Regions from separate parts of the Zobellella denitrificans genome, predicted to be linked through region 1. Evidence: riboswitches for the same ligand, from Rfam matches in the RefSeq annotation. Region 1 holds a riboswitch; the other holds the start of a gene.
What was found. Region 1 has a riboswitch for lysine ahead of lysC (lysine-sensitive aspartokinase 3). Riboswitches for the same ligand answer to the same signal wherever they lie in the genome.
Positions count from the first base shown of each region.

Region 2: another riboswitch for lysine. It lies ahead of AN401_RS10115 (Na+/H+ antiporter NhaC family protein); the one in region 1 lies ahead of lysC (lysine-sensitive aspartokinase 3).

Region 1 covers NZ_CP012621.1:2,412,131-2,419,657, reverse strand. Annotated here, with positions in the region: gene ald (alanine dehydrogenase) at 1-320, shown strand, start outside; gene AN401_RS11425 (glutamine amidotransferase-related protein) at 332-1,057, shown strand; gene AN401_RS11420 (glutathione S-transferase family protein) at 1,069-1,755, shown strand; gene AN401_RS11415 (MgtC/SapB family protein) at 1,778-3,061, shown strand; gene lysC (lysine-sensitive aspartokinase 3) at 3,618-4,955, opposite strand; lysine riboswitch at 5,022-5,193, opposite strand; gene argA (amino-acid N-acetyltransferase) at 5,261-6,589, opposite strand; gene nhaD (sodium:proton antiporter NhaD) at 6,953-7,527, shown strand, end outside.
Region 2 covers NZ_CP012621.1:2,129,064-2,136,590, reverse strand. Annotated here, with positions in the region: gene pyrF (orotidine-5'-phosphate decarboxylase) at 1-245, shown strand, start outside; gene AN401_RS10125 (DUF3820 family protein) at 286-507, shown strand; gene AN401_RS10120 (H-NS family histone-like protein) at 938-1,348, opposite strand; lysine riboswitch at 1,740-1,911, shown strand; gene AN401_RS10115 (Na+/H+ antiporter NhaC family protein) at 1,984-3,564, shown strand; gene AN401_RS10110 (thymidine kinase) at 3,545-4,126, shown strand; gene AN401_RS10105 (EAL and HDOD domain-containing protein) at 4,136-5,362, opposite strand; gene AN401_RS10100 (outer membrane protein transport protein) at 5,483-6,757, opposite strand; gene putP (sodium/proline symporter PutP) at 6,928-7,527, opposite strand, start outside.

The DNA of each region.
Region 1 (7,527 bases):
CCATCGACCAGGGCGGCTGTTTCGAGACCAGCCGGGCCACCACCCACCGCCAGCCTACCTATGAAGTGGACGGCATCGTTCACTACTGCGTGGCCAACATGCCCGGCGCCGTGGCACGCACCTCGACCTTCGCCCTGACCAACGCCACCCTGCCCTTTATCCAGGCCTTGGCCAACAAGGGCTGGCGGCGGGCATTGCAGGATGACGAACACCTGGCCCGGGGCCTGAATGTGCATGCCGGCAAGCTTTGCTACCAGGCGGTGGCCGAGGCCCACGGCATGCCCCATACCCCGCTGGAGGATGTACTGGCGGGTATCTGACGAGGAGCCCTATGCAGCTCGGATTGTTGCTTTGTGATCATATCGATCCGGATTTTCGCCGTACCGGCGGCGACTATCCCGATCTCTTTCTCGACCGTATCCGTGAGGTGATGCCTTCGGCCCGGTTGCGGGTGTTCGATGCCGAGGCCGGAGAACTGCCGGCGCCGGAGACCCGGCTGGACGGCTGGCTGATCAGCGGGGCCCGCCACGACGCCTTCGGCGACTACCCCTGGCTGGCCCGGTTGAAGGCCCGGGTGCATGAGCTGCTGGCGGCGGGGGAGCGGGTGGCGGGCGTCTGCTTCGGCCACCAGTTGCTGGCATTGATGCACGGCGGCGAGGTCGGCCGGGCGCCGGCGGGCTGGGGCATCGGCAACCACGGCTATCGCTGGCGGGCCGGGGGCGGCCCCGATTACCGGCTGCTGGTAAGCCACCAGGATCAGGTGCTGCGCCTGCCCAGCCAGGCCCGTCTGCTGGCCGGCTCCGCCTTCTGCCCCCATGCGGCCTTTACCCTGGGCGAGCGGGTGCTGGGAGTGCAGGGGCATCCGGAGTTCACTCCCGACTATGCCCGCTTCCTGATAGAGCTGCGCCGGCACCGGTTCGATGACGATCTCTACCGTCGGGCCATGGACTCCGTCGAACAGCCCCACCATGGCGCCGAGGTGATGGGCATGATACTGGCCTTTTTGCGGGGGGAGAGCCCCCAGGTACCGGACGAAACCGGTCACCCATTGGACTAAGGAGCAGGCAAGTGGAACTCTATATCGCCAACAAGAACTATTCGTCCTGGTCGCTGCGGCCCTGGATCTTGATGCGGGTGCTGGACATTCCCTTCACCGAGCGGCTGGTGCCCTTCGGGGAAGGCTCCAACTGGAGCAAGTTCCGTCGTTTCTCGCCCACCGGCAAGGTACCCTGCCTGGTGGACGGGGAAGTCACCGTCTGGGACTCCCTGGCCATAGTGGAATACCTGGCCGAGTCCTGCCCGGCGGTCTGGCCCAAGGCCAAAGAGGCCCGGGCCTGGGCCCGCTCGGCGGCGGCCGAGATGCACTCGGGCTTCGGCGCCCTGCGCAGCCAATGCCCGATGAACTGCGGCCTGCACATTGCCCTTGACGAGATGGACGATGCCCTGCGCCAGGATCTCGAGCGCCTGAACGAGCTGTGGCAGCAGGGGCTTGCCCGCTTCGGCGGTCCCTGGCTGGCGGGGGAGGCCTTCGGCGCTGTGGATGCCTTCTTCGCCCCCGTGGTGTTCCGGGCCATCAACTACCGCCTGCCGCTGGCACCGGCTGCCGCCGACTACGCCCAGCGCATCCTGGCGCTGCCGGCGATGCAGGAATGGCTGGCGGCGGCCCTGGCGGAGCCCTGGCGGGAGCCGGGCCACGAGCAGGAATCCCTGCAGGCCGGCACCCTGATAGAGGACAGGCGCCGGGGCCCGGGCTGAGGCCCGGTTTCGGGAGCCGCCCATGGATGAGCTGGCGGAAACCCTGCTGGCCGGGCACCAGACCCTGGCGCGGCTGGGGGTGGCGCTGCTGCTGGGCACCCTCATCGGCATTCAGCGCGGCTGGCAAAGCCGGGATACCCAGGCCGGCCTGCGGGTAGCCGGCATCCGTACCCATGCCCTGGTCGGCCTGCTCGGCGGCCTCACGGCCCTGCTCGGTGGCCATGTCGGTCAGTGGCTGACGGTGGCCGGTCTGCTCGGCGTCTTCGCCCTGACCCTGGTGGCCTACCGGGCCCGCAGCCGGGAGCTGTCCGATTACAGCATTACCGGCAGCGTCGGCCTGGTGCTGACCTTCTGCTTCGGCGCCCTGGCGATGCTCGACAACCCGGCCATCGCCGCCACCGCCGCGGTGATCACCGCCTTTATCCTCGACAACAAGCGGGAGATCCATGGCCTGCTGCAGAAGCTGCAGGAGCACGAGCTGGATGCCGGGCTCAAGCTGTTGCTGATCACCGTGGTGATGCTGCCGCTGCTGCCCAACAAGGACATGGGGCCGGGCGGTGCCATCAACCCTTATGAAATCTGGTGGATGGTGGTGCTGATCGCCTCCATTTCCTTCCTCGGCTATTTCGCCATCCGGGTCGGCGGCACCGAGAAGGGCATTTTCTTCACCAGTCTGTTCGCGGGACTGAGTTCTTCCACCGCCCTGACCCTGCACTACTCCCGCCTGTCGCGGGAATCGCCGGTGCTTTCCCCCCTGCTGGCGGCCGGTGTACTGCTGGCCTGCGGCACCATGTTCCCGCGCATCCTGGTGTACTGCGCCCTGATCAACCCGGCGCTGCTGGCCGACCTCTGGCTGCCGGTGCTGGTGATGACGCTGCTGCTCTATGTCCCTGCGGCCTGGATCTGGCGCCGCCACCGCACCGAGGCGAACGTGGACCAGCCGAGCCTGCATCTGAACCCGCTGGATCTCAAGGCCGCCTTCCTGTTCGGCGGCCTTATCCTGGTGATCATGCTGCTCGGGGAATGGCTGAAGGAGTTGTTGGGGCGGACCGGCATACTGCTGCTGTCGTTCGCCTCCGGGGTGGCCGATGTGGACGCCATCACCCTGTCGCTGACGCGGATGTCGCTGTCCGGCATCGATCACGGTACCGCCGTGCTCGGCATCGTGCTGGCGGCGTCGGTCAACAACCTGGTGAAGGCGGCCATGGCCCTGGCGCTGGGGGACGCCGTGCTGGGGCGGTGGGTGGCGCTGGCGATGGCTGCCTCGCTGCTGGCCGGCCTGGGACTGGCCTGGGGGATGAACTGAAACAACAGCTTGAAGCCGGAAGCCTGACTTTTAGTCACAAGTTTTTGTTGACTTTAGATCAGCAAAACATCGGCCAAAGCGCACAGCTCCTCCGGCACGCCGTGAACCCCTCCCTGGGGGCTCCGCCGCGCCCTCCCTGGCGCGGAGGGCCGGCGGAGCTGCGCCCTTTGCCCTCTCTATCGCCTCGCAGCCGCCTGTTGGCACCATCTTCAGACGACGTCGGAGATTGAAAGAGGCAACAGGGATGGCCTCCGCCGACCGTCACCTGCCAGGGATGGCAGGTGCGAGCCTACATGGACGTACTTGCGGCGTGTCGGCGGAGGTAGCCCTGCTGCCTCTTCTCTGCATCAAATCAGGCAGCCGGACTTGTGACCAAAAGTCAGGCCGGAAGCCTGAAGCTGGAAGCGGTACCATGTGGCCAGGGAGAGTGGCGTATTCCATCTCGACATGAGCCGGCCTTCGGCAATAAAAAACGGCGCCGTACATCACGGCGCCGTTTGCTATTTTTTCTTCCAGCTTCCAGCTTCCAGCTTCCAGCTTCCAGCTTCCAGCCGGTTTATGCCGGCAGCAGTTCCCGGTGCAGATCGGCCACCACCTGGCCGGCTACGTCTTCCTCGACCAGGAAGCACAGGTTGTGGGGGCTGGCGCCGTAGCAGATCATACGGATATTGACGTCGCTCAGGGCCTGGAACACCCGGCTGCCGGTGCCGTTGACTTCGCTCATGCGGTTGCCGATCAACGCCACCAGCGCCAGGCCGTGCTCCACCTTGAGGTGGCAATGCTTGCTGAGTTCGGCCTGCACTTCCTCGGTCAGCAGCTCGGCGCCGGCGTCCAGGGTCAGGGACACGCTGATCTCGGAGGTGGTGATGAGATCCACCGAAATCTTGTGCCTGGCCAGAATGCCGAACACCTCGGCCAAAAAGCCGTGGGCCTGGAACATGCTCTGGCTGGTCAGGGTCAGCAATACCTGGTTGCGGCGCAGGGCCAGGGCGCGGAACAGGGGCTGGCTGGGGGTGCTGTTGCGGATCCAGGTACCGCCGGCTTCCGGCGCCTTGCTCGAGCCCACGAACACCGGGATCTGGCGGCGCACCGCCGGCTGCAGGGTGGCGGGATGCAGCACCTTGGCGCCGAAGGTGGCCATTTCAGAGGCTTCGCTGAAGCTGATTTCGGGAATGGCGCGGGCCTCGCTCACCAGGCGCGGATCCGTGGTGTAGATGCCGGGCACGTCGGTCCAGATCTCCACGGCGGCGGCGTTCAGCGCCTCGGCCAGCAGGGCGGCGGAGTAGTCGCTGCCGCCCCGGCCCAGGGTGGTGGTGCGGCCGTCGTGGGCGGCGCCGATAAAGCCCTGGGTCACCACCAACTGGTGATCGCACAGGGGCTTGAGTTCTTCTTCCGCCGCCGTGGCCAGGGCGGTGAGATCGGGGGCGGCGCGGCTGAAGCGGTCATCGGTGCGCATCACCTTGCGCACGTCGAACCAGATGGCCTGGGTGCCCCGTTGGCGCAGCAGTTCCACGAACAAACGCGTGGACATCAGCTCGCCCTGGGCCACGATCTCGTCGTGCAGCGCCTTGGTGGGACTGATGGCGGCGCTGTCGGCCAGCTCCTTGATATGGTGCAGTATCTCCTCGATATGCCGGGTCAGCATCTCGGGCTGCCCCAGGCTGTCGAGGATGCCCTGCTGGATGCCGGTCAACTGTTGCAGCAGCCGGGCGCGGCTGTCCGGTTGGTGCTCTCCCGAGGCCAGGGCCACCAGCAGGTTGGTGACGCCGGAACTGGCGCTCAGTACCGCCAGGCGGGTGTTGGGGTTTTGCTCGAGAATGGCGGCGCAACGGCTCATGGCATCGGCGTCGGCAACGCTGGTTCCGCCGAATTTGGCAACGGTTAACTGGCTCAAGTGCAGCTCCTTGATGGTATGCATGCGAAAACAAAAACGGGGGAACGACTGCAGAGACGGGAAAGGTCACTTAGAAGCACTCCACCCACAAGGTGACAACCCGAAGGATTCAGCCTTCGTGGCCGACGGTGATGCGCTGCCCCGCATCACCACCTCGGCGTTATCTCCCCTGACCGGCGATCTCGGGAGTGGGAGCTCCTCCTGCCGGCTGCCTGAATAACGCGCCTCTTCTTTTGCCCGAAACGGGCTGCCATATAACTACTGACTCTGCCGGGCACTGTCAATGATTAAATGGCCAAATCCATTTATACCAGATCCTTCATCATGATTTTCGAACGGCGTTGGAAGTTGTACAGCTTCTGCTTGCCCATGGGCAGGGCGCTGACGTCCACCGGCTCGAAGCCCCGCTCCCGGAACCAGTGGATGGAACGGGTGGTGAGGATAAACAGCCGGGTCAGGCCGCGCTTTTTGGCCTGATCCTCCACCTTGTGCAGCAGCATGTCGCCCCGGCTGCCCCGGCGGTAATCCGGGTGGATGGCCACACAGGCCATCTCCGCCATGCCTTCCTCCGGGAAGGGATAGAGGGCGGCGCAGCCGATGATGGCGCCGTCCTTCTCGATGATGGTGAACTGATCCACCTCCATCTCCAGTTGCTCTCGGGAGCGGCGTACCAGTATGCCTTCTTCCTCCAGCGGGCGGATCAGATCCAGGATGCCGCCGATGTCGTCGATACGGGCCTGGCGGGCCTGCTCGGCGCTCTGGCTGACGATCTGGGTGCCCAGGCCGTCGCGGGTGAACAGCTCCTGAATAAGGGCGCCGTCTTCCCGGTAGCTCACCAGGTGGCTGCGCGGCACCCCGGCCCGGCAGCTGGAGATGGCGGCGCGCAGGTAGCGGGCGGTGCCGGACATGGTATCGCCCTCCGCCAGCAGCCGCTGCAGATGTTCTTCCGCCTGCTCGGGAAAGAGTTCGGCGATGGCCACCCCGCTTTCGTTCATCACCCCGCGCTGGGAGCAGAAGCCGATCAACTTATCGGCCTTGAGCTCGATGGCCAGCCGCCGGGCCAGCTCCTCGGAAGAGAGGTTGAAACTCTCGCCGGTCACCGAGAAGCCGATGGGAGAGATCAGCACGGTGGCGCCGTTGGCCAGCTGGTGGTGGATGGTGTCGGTGTGGATGCGGCGTACCCGGCCCGAGTGCTGGTAGTCCACGCCGTCGTCCACCCCCAGGGGCTGGGCGATAACGAAATTGCCGGTCACCACGTTGATGCGGGCATTCTGCATGGGGGTGTTGATAAGCCCCATCGACAGCCGGGCCATGATGTCCATCTGCAGGCCACCGCAGACGTCCTTGATCACCCGGAAGCTGGCCTCGTCGGTGACCCGGGTATGCTTGTGAAAGAGCCCTGCCAGGCCGGCTTCTTCCAGGCCCCGATCGATCTGCGGACGGGCGCCGAACACGATGACCAGCCGGATCCCGAGGCTGGTAAGCAGCGCTATATCACTGATGATATTGGGAAAATTTTCCTGATCTATGGCCTCGCCACCCAACATCACCACAAAGGTGGAGCCCCGGTGCAGGTTCACATAGGGGCTGGATTGACGGAATGCCTTGACCAGGGCGGCATCATTATCGCGCACGGGTTGTCCTTTAAAAAACGGAAGAAAACAGGGATCAATGATCGTGAAAAGTAATGCAAAAAACAAGATTAAATATTTACATTTTAACGGTTCTCCCGCTGCCGGCGATGGTGGCGGCAAGCGGTGGCGAGCTTGATTTTTATCAACGCCGACAAGGGTGAAAACGTGGATACTGCGTGCAACTTCAACGCCGTCGGGAGCAGGGCGGGCGAGCGCCGTCAGGATATAAAAAATGCGAGCAGGCGCCAAGAATCGCCCATGTCTTGGGGGTTGCTTTATGTTAACCTTTTTGGGTGTTTTGTCCGTGCTGGCGGGCAGAACCGCTGGTAACTATAGCCAAAACAACAAAAGCGAGAAAAAACAATGCAAAGGAAATTGTGCTTGTCCATTCTGGGAGGGCTGGCAACGCTTGTCAGTGCGCCCGTCCTTGCGGCCGGAGGACAACTGGATCTGACCTACTCCGCCGTCGGCTTTTTTGCTGTCTTTATCTTCGTCATCGCCTACCTGCTGGTGATGGGGGAAGAGTACCTGCATCTGCGCAAATCCAAGCCGGTACTGGTCGCCGCCGGTATCATCTGGGTGACCATCGGCTGGACCTATATCCAGCACGGCATCCCGGGGGTGACCGAAGCCGCCTTCCGCCACAACCTGTTGGAATACGCCGAGCTGTTGTTGTTCCTGCTGGTGGCCATGACCTACATCAACGCCATGGAAGAGCGCCGCCTGTTCGATGCCCTGCGGGCCTGGATGGTGCGCAAGGGCTTCAGTTACAAATCCCTGTTTTGGCTGACCGGCTTTCTGGCCTTCTTCATCTCGCCCATCGCCGATAACCTGACCACGGCCTTGCTGATGTGCGCCGTGGTGACCAAGGTGGCGGAAGGGGACAAGCGCTTTATCAACCTGTGCTGCGTGAACATCGTCATCGCCGCCAACGCCGG
Region 2 (7,527 bases), 280 kb from region 1:
GCGTGGTCTGTTCGGCCCAGGAGGCCAGCTTGCTGAAGGCCGAGCTGGGGCCGGACTTCAAACTGGTGACGCCAGGCATTCGCCCGGCGGGAAGCGAGGCGGGTGATCAGCGCCGGATCATGACCCCGGAGCAGGCCCTGGCTGCCGGCAGCGATTATCTGGTCATCGGCCGCCCCATTACCCAGGCCGATGATCCTGCCGCTGTGCTGGCACAAATCAACCGCGGCCTGGCCGCTGCCGGCTGACGGAAAGATGCCGCTCTTGTCGTGTATCGGGATATAAAGTATGGGGTTCTCAGCGGCCGAGCTGCGGCTTATCATCAATAAACCCATGCCCTTCGGCAAATACCATGGCCGGCCGCTGTTGCGGCTGCCCATGGCTTATCTGTGCTGGCTGGAACGGCGTGGCTGGCCGGATGACCGGCTCGGGGCGGAGCTGGCACTGGTTTACGAACTCAAGCTGAACGGACTGGACGCGGGGCTTTACCCCTTGCTGGAGCAGGCCTGATAAAGGCAGGATGCCGGCACCAGCAGACGTTGGAATATCAGGATCTGCGCCGTTCGCCTTTGCGCCACGTGAACGGGCGCCTACAGATCCGGCGATGCCGCTGTAGGTGCCGCTTTAGCCGGTACGCACAGGCAAGCTGGTGGGAAAAAATGGTGCAACGTTTCGAGGCTTGATGCTGTTCGCCCATTTCCGCCACGTGAACGGGCGCCTACAGATCCGGCGATGCCGCTGTAGGTGCCGCTTTAGCCGGCACGCACAGGCACGCTGGTGGGAAAAAATGGTGCAACGTTTCGAGGCTTGATGCTGTTCGCCCATTTGCGCCACGTAAACGGGCGCCTACAGATCCGGCGATGCCGCCGTAGATATCTGCTTGTTAATTATTCAAGGCGAGGATGAAAACAGGGCCCGGAGGCCCTGTTTTTGAATCGCATTACTTGATCAGAAAGTCTTCCAGTTTTTTCTCGCCACTCTCAATGGCTTTCTGGATGGCGGCGGGCTTGCGTCCCTGACCGGTCCAGGTTCTGTATTCGCCGTTATCGTCCTCGTATTGATATTTGGCGGGACGTTTGCTGCGAGTGCCGCTGACCGCTTTTTTGCTCGGCTCGGCCATCTCGATGAGATCGTTAATATCGATGCCATCGGCCTCCAGCTTGCTGACAAACTCTTTCAGTTTACGCTCACGCTCTTCATTGGCGGCGCGCTCGGCGGCTTTGGCTTCACGCTGTTCTTCTACAATAGAAGTCAGTTTGGCCAAGCCTTCTTCCAGTTGTTCCAGAGTCAGATCGCGGGTAGCAGCACGCAGGCTGCGAATGTTGAGCAGTGTCTTCAAAAATTCGGTCATTGGGTTCACCTGTGGTGTTCTATCGATGCTGTAATAAATTAAATTTACAACTTCATTTTAAATGAAGCAAGTTAATTAATACAGACTTTAACAGGCGCATTCTTTTCAATTCCTGTCTCGTCATATATTGACGGATATGGCTTTGCAATTTGCAAAAATCAATCGCTAATCAAGAATGTGATTAAAGGGCTGCTTCATTATTCGGCAATGGCAATAGCGGTCGCGGGACAATCGCCTGAGCCAGAACTTAACAAAAACCTGTGAACCGAGCTGCATTTTTTCATAAAACAGCATGGCACAGATATGCTATGCGTGCCAAGGTAGCGAAAGATCTCATTATTTTGGTTTAATATATTGATCTTTTGCTTTTTATCAGTAAAATCCTCCGGCTTGCCTGCGTAGAGGCGCGTCTATTATCAGTAAACCAGCTCAGGGTGATGCCGTTTATCCTGGTTGAAAGGAATAGATGCCGAAGCCACGCCATTTATCCGATGGTCTGGTTGGGATCAGTGCCGAAAGGGCTGATACTGTCATGAATGTTTTCATGATGCGCTACTGCTGGGAAAGAGGGGACGGCCTTGACATCGGTTCCTGCTCCTGGTGGTGATGTTGACAACTCAGATTCAGGTGTCCTCGTGGAATCACATCTTTTTGTTCAGACGTTCTGGTCGCTACTGCCTCCCTTGCTGGCCATCATTCTGGCCATTTTTACCCGGCGGGTACTGCTTTCCCTTGGGGTCGGCATTGTCCTGGGGGTGTTGCTGTTGCAGCAATTCAATCCTCTCGATGCACTGGTTCATTTGAGCCGCAATGTAGCGGCACTGCTTTGGTCCGACAATGCCGTGAACGAATGGAATGTAAATATCCTGCTGTTCTTGCTGTTGCTGGGCTGCATGATCAGCATGCTCAGCCATACCGGCGCGACGCTGGCGTTTGCACACTGGGCTCAGGAGCGGATTAAAAGCCGCCGTCAGGCGAAGATCATGACGGGTCTGCTGGTGTTCATCTTTTTTATCGATGACTATTTCCATAGTCTTTCAGTGGGCACCATTTGCCGGCCCGTCACCGATCGTTTTCGTATTTCCCGGGCCAAACTCGCCTATTTGCTGGACTCCACCGCCGCCCCGGTGTGCGTATTGATGCCGGTCTCTTCCTGGGGGGCCTATATCATTGCCCTGGTCGGCGGCATACTGGCGAGCTATGGCCTGACCGGACAGAGCGCCCTGGGCGCCTTCCTCGTCATGGGGGCGATGAATTTCTACGCCGTCTTTACCCTGCTGATGGTCTTGCTGGTAATCCGTGGCGGCTGGGATCTGGGGGCCATGGCCCATCATGAACGGCAGGCGCTGGACGGCGTCCTGTTCGACCAGGCGAAAGGCACACCGCCCGGGGTGGCCGACAGTGCCGACAGTCCCGGCCGGGTCGTCGATCTGCTGCTGGCAATCGGCACCCTTACCCTGGTGACCGTGGTTTCCCTGCTGGCCACCGGGGCGGCGGCGCTGGCGGATAATAACCTGTCCTTCACCGTGCTGGCCGCCCTCGAAAACACCAATGTGGGTCGCTCCCTGGTACTGGGCGGTGTTGCCGGCGTGCTGGTCTGTGCGGTTGCCATGATCCGGCACGGGGCTGCCCTGGCGGTCTGGGGGCATGTTCTGAAGCTCGGGCTGAAAGGAATGCTGCCGGCCATTTATATCCTGTTGTTTGCCTGGACCATCGCCGGCCTTATCGCCGAGCTGGAAACCGGCAAGTACCTGGCTTCCCTGGTGCAACAGAACATTCCTCTGTTCGTGTTGCCGGCCATACTCTTTCTGCTGGCCGGGGTGATGGCCTTTGCCACCGGCACCAGCTGGGGTACCTTCGGGGTCATGTTGCCCATTGCGGCCGACATGACCATGGCCATCGATGCCCAGCTGCTGTTGCCGGGCATGTCGGCGGTGATGGCGGGAGCCGTGTTTGGCGATCATTGCTCGCCGATATCGGATACCACCATATTGTCTTCCACCGGGGCCTCCTGCCACCATATCGACCATGTGGTCACCCAGTTGCCCTATGCGCTTTCCATCGCCCTGGTCAGCGTGGCCGGCTATCTGGCCCTGGGCTACACCGCCTCGTTGCCGATGGGCTTCCTGGCGGCGGCCATCGCCTTTATGCTGGTACTGGCAGGCTGGGCCCTGAAACAAAGGAACTTACAAGGCAATGGCCTCTCTCCACTATAAATACGCGGCCATGAACTCGGGCAAGTCCACCCAGTTGATACAGGCGCACTTCAATTACCGGGAAAGGGGGCTCAGCCCCTACGCCATGACGCCGCGGCTGGATGACCGGGCCGGGGTGGGGGTGATCGAAGCCCGGGTCGGGTTGCGCCTGGAGGTGGATACCTTCAGCCGCGACTGTGATCTGTTCAGGCTACTCAAGGCCCGTCGTGGCCGGCACCGGGTTGACGTTCTTATTCTCGACGAGGCCCAGTTTCTGACCCGGGCCCAGGTCTACCAGCTGGCCCGTATCGTGGACGAGCTGGATATACCGGTGATGGCCTATGGCCTGAAGACCGATTTCCGGGGCGAGCTGTTTGAAGGGGCGCACTACCTGCTTTGCCTGGCCGACAAGCTGGAAGAACTGAAGACCATTTGCTGGTGTGGCAACAAGGCCCATATGAACGCCCGTCTGGACCAGGATGGCCAGCTGGTGCGTGAAGGGGATCAGATAGAGATTGGCGGCAACGAGCGCTATGTGGCCCTGTGTCGCCGCCATTACCTGCAGGGCAGGGCCAAGGGCTGAGAAGCGAAGTCAGGCCAGCCGGTGACCCTGGCCGAGCCGATTGCTCCATTGCACCGCCTGTTCGTAACACTGGCTGCTGGCCGCTTCACTCAGGCGGATAAAGGCGAGGCGCTGCTGCAGTTGCGGCCAGTTCGCCTGCTCATGATCGTGGATCAGGCCCATGAAAAAGCCCAGTTCACCCTTGCTTTCCAGCAAGGCGTGGGAGATGGCTTCCGATACCGACAGTTGCGGCAAGATTTCGGCCATGGGGCGTTCCAGCAATACGTCCAGCAGGGAAAAGAGGCCACAGATAAAGGCATCGTCCTTGAGGGCAGGGTGCACTTTGTCGGCCAGCAGTTCGCACCATTTGGCCCTGATGATGGAAAGCCGGTACAGCTCGATGTTCTTGTTTTTGCTGATGTAGGCGGTCATGACCAGGGCGGTAAAGCGTTTCAGCTGCTGGTGACCCAAATACACGATGGCGCTGCGCAGATTTTCGATATTCTGGTGCCGGTAGCCCATGTGCAGGTTGTTCACATAGCGCAGCAGGTTATAGGACAGTGACAGATCCCGGCTGAACAGTTCGGTCAGCCTGTTATAGTCGATCTCTTCCTCGTTGACGGCGGACAGCAACTCGAAGGCGGTCAGTTCGTCGGTGGTGAGGATGCGCCGGCGGATCACCTGGGGCTGCTGGAAGTAATAGCCCTGGAAAAATTCGAAGCCGACTTCGGCGGCGGCGGCGAACTCTTCCCGGGTTTCGACCTTTTCGGCGATAAAGCGCAGTTGCGGATAACAGCGGCATGCCCGGATAAAACGGGCACAGTCGGTCAGGGGCGTCTGGCGCAGGTCCAGCTTGATAAAGTCCATAAAAGGCAGGAAGGCATCCCACTCGCTGCCCGGCAGGTGATCGTCCAACGCCAGTTTAAACCCCTGTTGTTTAAGCCCTTTGACACATTCCAGCAGGGCCTGATCCGGGGTGGCGTCTTCCAGTATTTCAATAACCAGCCGGTGGGGGTGGAAGCCGTCGGCCAGACCTTCGCGCAGCAGGCTGTCGGGAAAGTTGACAAAACAGAGGGTATCGCCAACCAGATCCTCGATTTTCTGGCTCAGGAATTGCTCCGCCATCAGCCGGCGGGTAGCCTGTTCGGCGCCGATATTGGGAAAACGGTTCTCAAGGCCAAGGCGAAACAACAGCTCGTACCCCAGGGGATTGCCCTGCTTGTCGAGGATGGCTTGTCTGGCTACAAAACAGTTCATAGGGCCCCGGCGCGTCAAAAACAGGTTGTGGAATATACAGGATAATCATCGGGTTGACAAAGACTGCGCCGACAAAAAAGCGCCCTCGGGGGGCGCTTTCAGGCAGGACTCGACAAGGGATCAGAAGCGGTAGTTCATCTGCAGGCCGAGCAGGTAGGCATCGCCGCCGGAACGAAATTCATAGGGGGCGGGTAAGGCATGGCTTTCTTCTCTTACATCAACCTTTTTACCGTGGAGGAAGGCAAAGGCGGCATCGAAACTCAGATTCTGGCTATAGGCATAGGTGGCGCCCAGGGTATACCAGGTACGATCCACATCCGGAATGGAGATGGAGCGGAACTCTTCGGGCACCGGCGACTTGTCGTAGGCGATACCGCCGCGCAGTGTCCATTGATCGTTCAGATAGTGGGTGGCGCCGGCGCTGATACGCCAGCTGTTTTTGAACTGCTCGGGTTTTTCCAGGCAGACACCACCGGTACATTGGTTGCTGGTGGCTTTCAACTCATCGAAGTGACGCCATTCGGTCCACATCAGGCCATAATGAACGGCCCAATTGGGAGATAGCTTATTGAAACCGGAAAGCTCCGCAATAGAGGGGAGGGTCAGATCAAGTTTTCCCGGCACCGTCTGAAAGCCGGAGTTGCTGCCACTATACTGGCCATCGAAGGTTAGATCGACTTTGGAGCGGTAGGTCAGAGCCCAGCGGTTATTTTCATCGGCTTCAAGTAACAGACCGATATTCCAGCCATAACCCCAGTCGTCACCCGTTAAACGAGACACTTCCGTTGTAGCAGAAGGAATCGCTGGATTTGCACTCAAGATACCGGCGTGTCTGATCAATTCAGCATCGGCATAAACAGCGTTGAAGCCAGCACCCAGTGACAGGTGATTATTGACCCTGAATGCGATGCTAGGATTGAGGTTAAGAGTTTTCAGAGAAGTTTTGCCCGCAACTTCACCGGCAAAATGGTCATTGGCATAGCTGGTGGACAAACCATAGTTGGTAAAGGCGCCAAAACCGGCCACCCACTGCTCATTGATGGGATGCACATAGTAGAAGAAAGGCACCACCGCATCATCGGCGATATCCTTGGCATCGGTAGGAAGGCCCATCGCCTTGCCTTGCTGGGCAAAAGCACCTTTCCCCTCCACATCCACTTCCGGGTTGATATAAACGGCACCGGTGGACAGGGCGGGGCGTTCGAACAGGGTCATGGCGGCGGGGTTGCGGCCCAGCACAGCGGCGTTGTCGGCCACGGCGCCCTCTCCGGAGTAGGCGCGACCGAGACCCGTTGTATTCTGCTCGGCCAACTGGAAAGCGGCGGAATGGGCCTGCCCTGCTGCCACGGCGATGGCGGCGGCGAGCACGGACAGTTTCAACGTCTTATGGCTCATAGAAGACTCTCTTCTCGTTGTTATGTGAATCGGGCGCGACAGCTTTTAGCGCAACTGGTATGAGGTGTGAACTCTTACCAGACGGGAGAATAAAAAAATGTAACCTAAAAGTAAAACGCTTGTTTATAAAAAAAGGGCCCTCAGGCCCTTTTTGTGAGAGGAATCAAAGCTTAAAGATCGGATTCCATCCGTCTGAACCCCAGTACCACGGCCTTGGACGGCTCCTTGTCCATGCGGCTGACCAGGATGGCGGCCAGGCCGCAGGCCAGGAAGCCGGGCACGATTTCGTACAGATCGAACAGGCCGCCGCTCAGTTGCTTCCAGCCGATCACGGTCAGCGCTCCCAGTATGATGCCGGCCAGGGCCCCGTTACGGGTGAGGCGGGGCCAGAACACCGAGAGGATGATCACCGGGCCGAAGGCGGCGCCGAAGCCGGCCCAGGCATAGCTGACCAGGCCCAGCACCGTGGTCTGCGGATCCAGGGCGATCAGCATGGCGCATACCGCCACCCCCAGCACCGCAAAACGGCCCACCCAGACCAGTTCGTTGTCGCCGGCCCGTGGACGCAGCCAGCGCTTGTAGAAGTCTTCGGTAATGGCGGAGGAGCACACCAGCAACTGGGAGTCGATGGTGCTCATGATGGCGGACATGATGGCGGCGATCAGCAGTCCGGCCACCCAGGGGTTGAACACCGCGTTGGCCAGGGCCAGGAACACGGTCTCGGGGTTGTCCAGCGGGGTGCCGCTGAAGTAGACGGCTCCGGCCAGGCC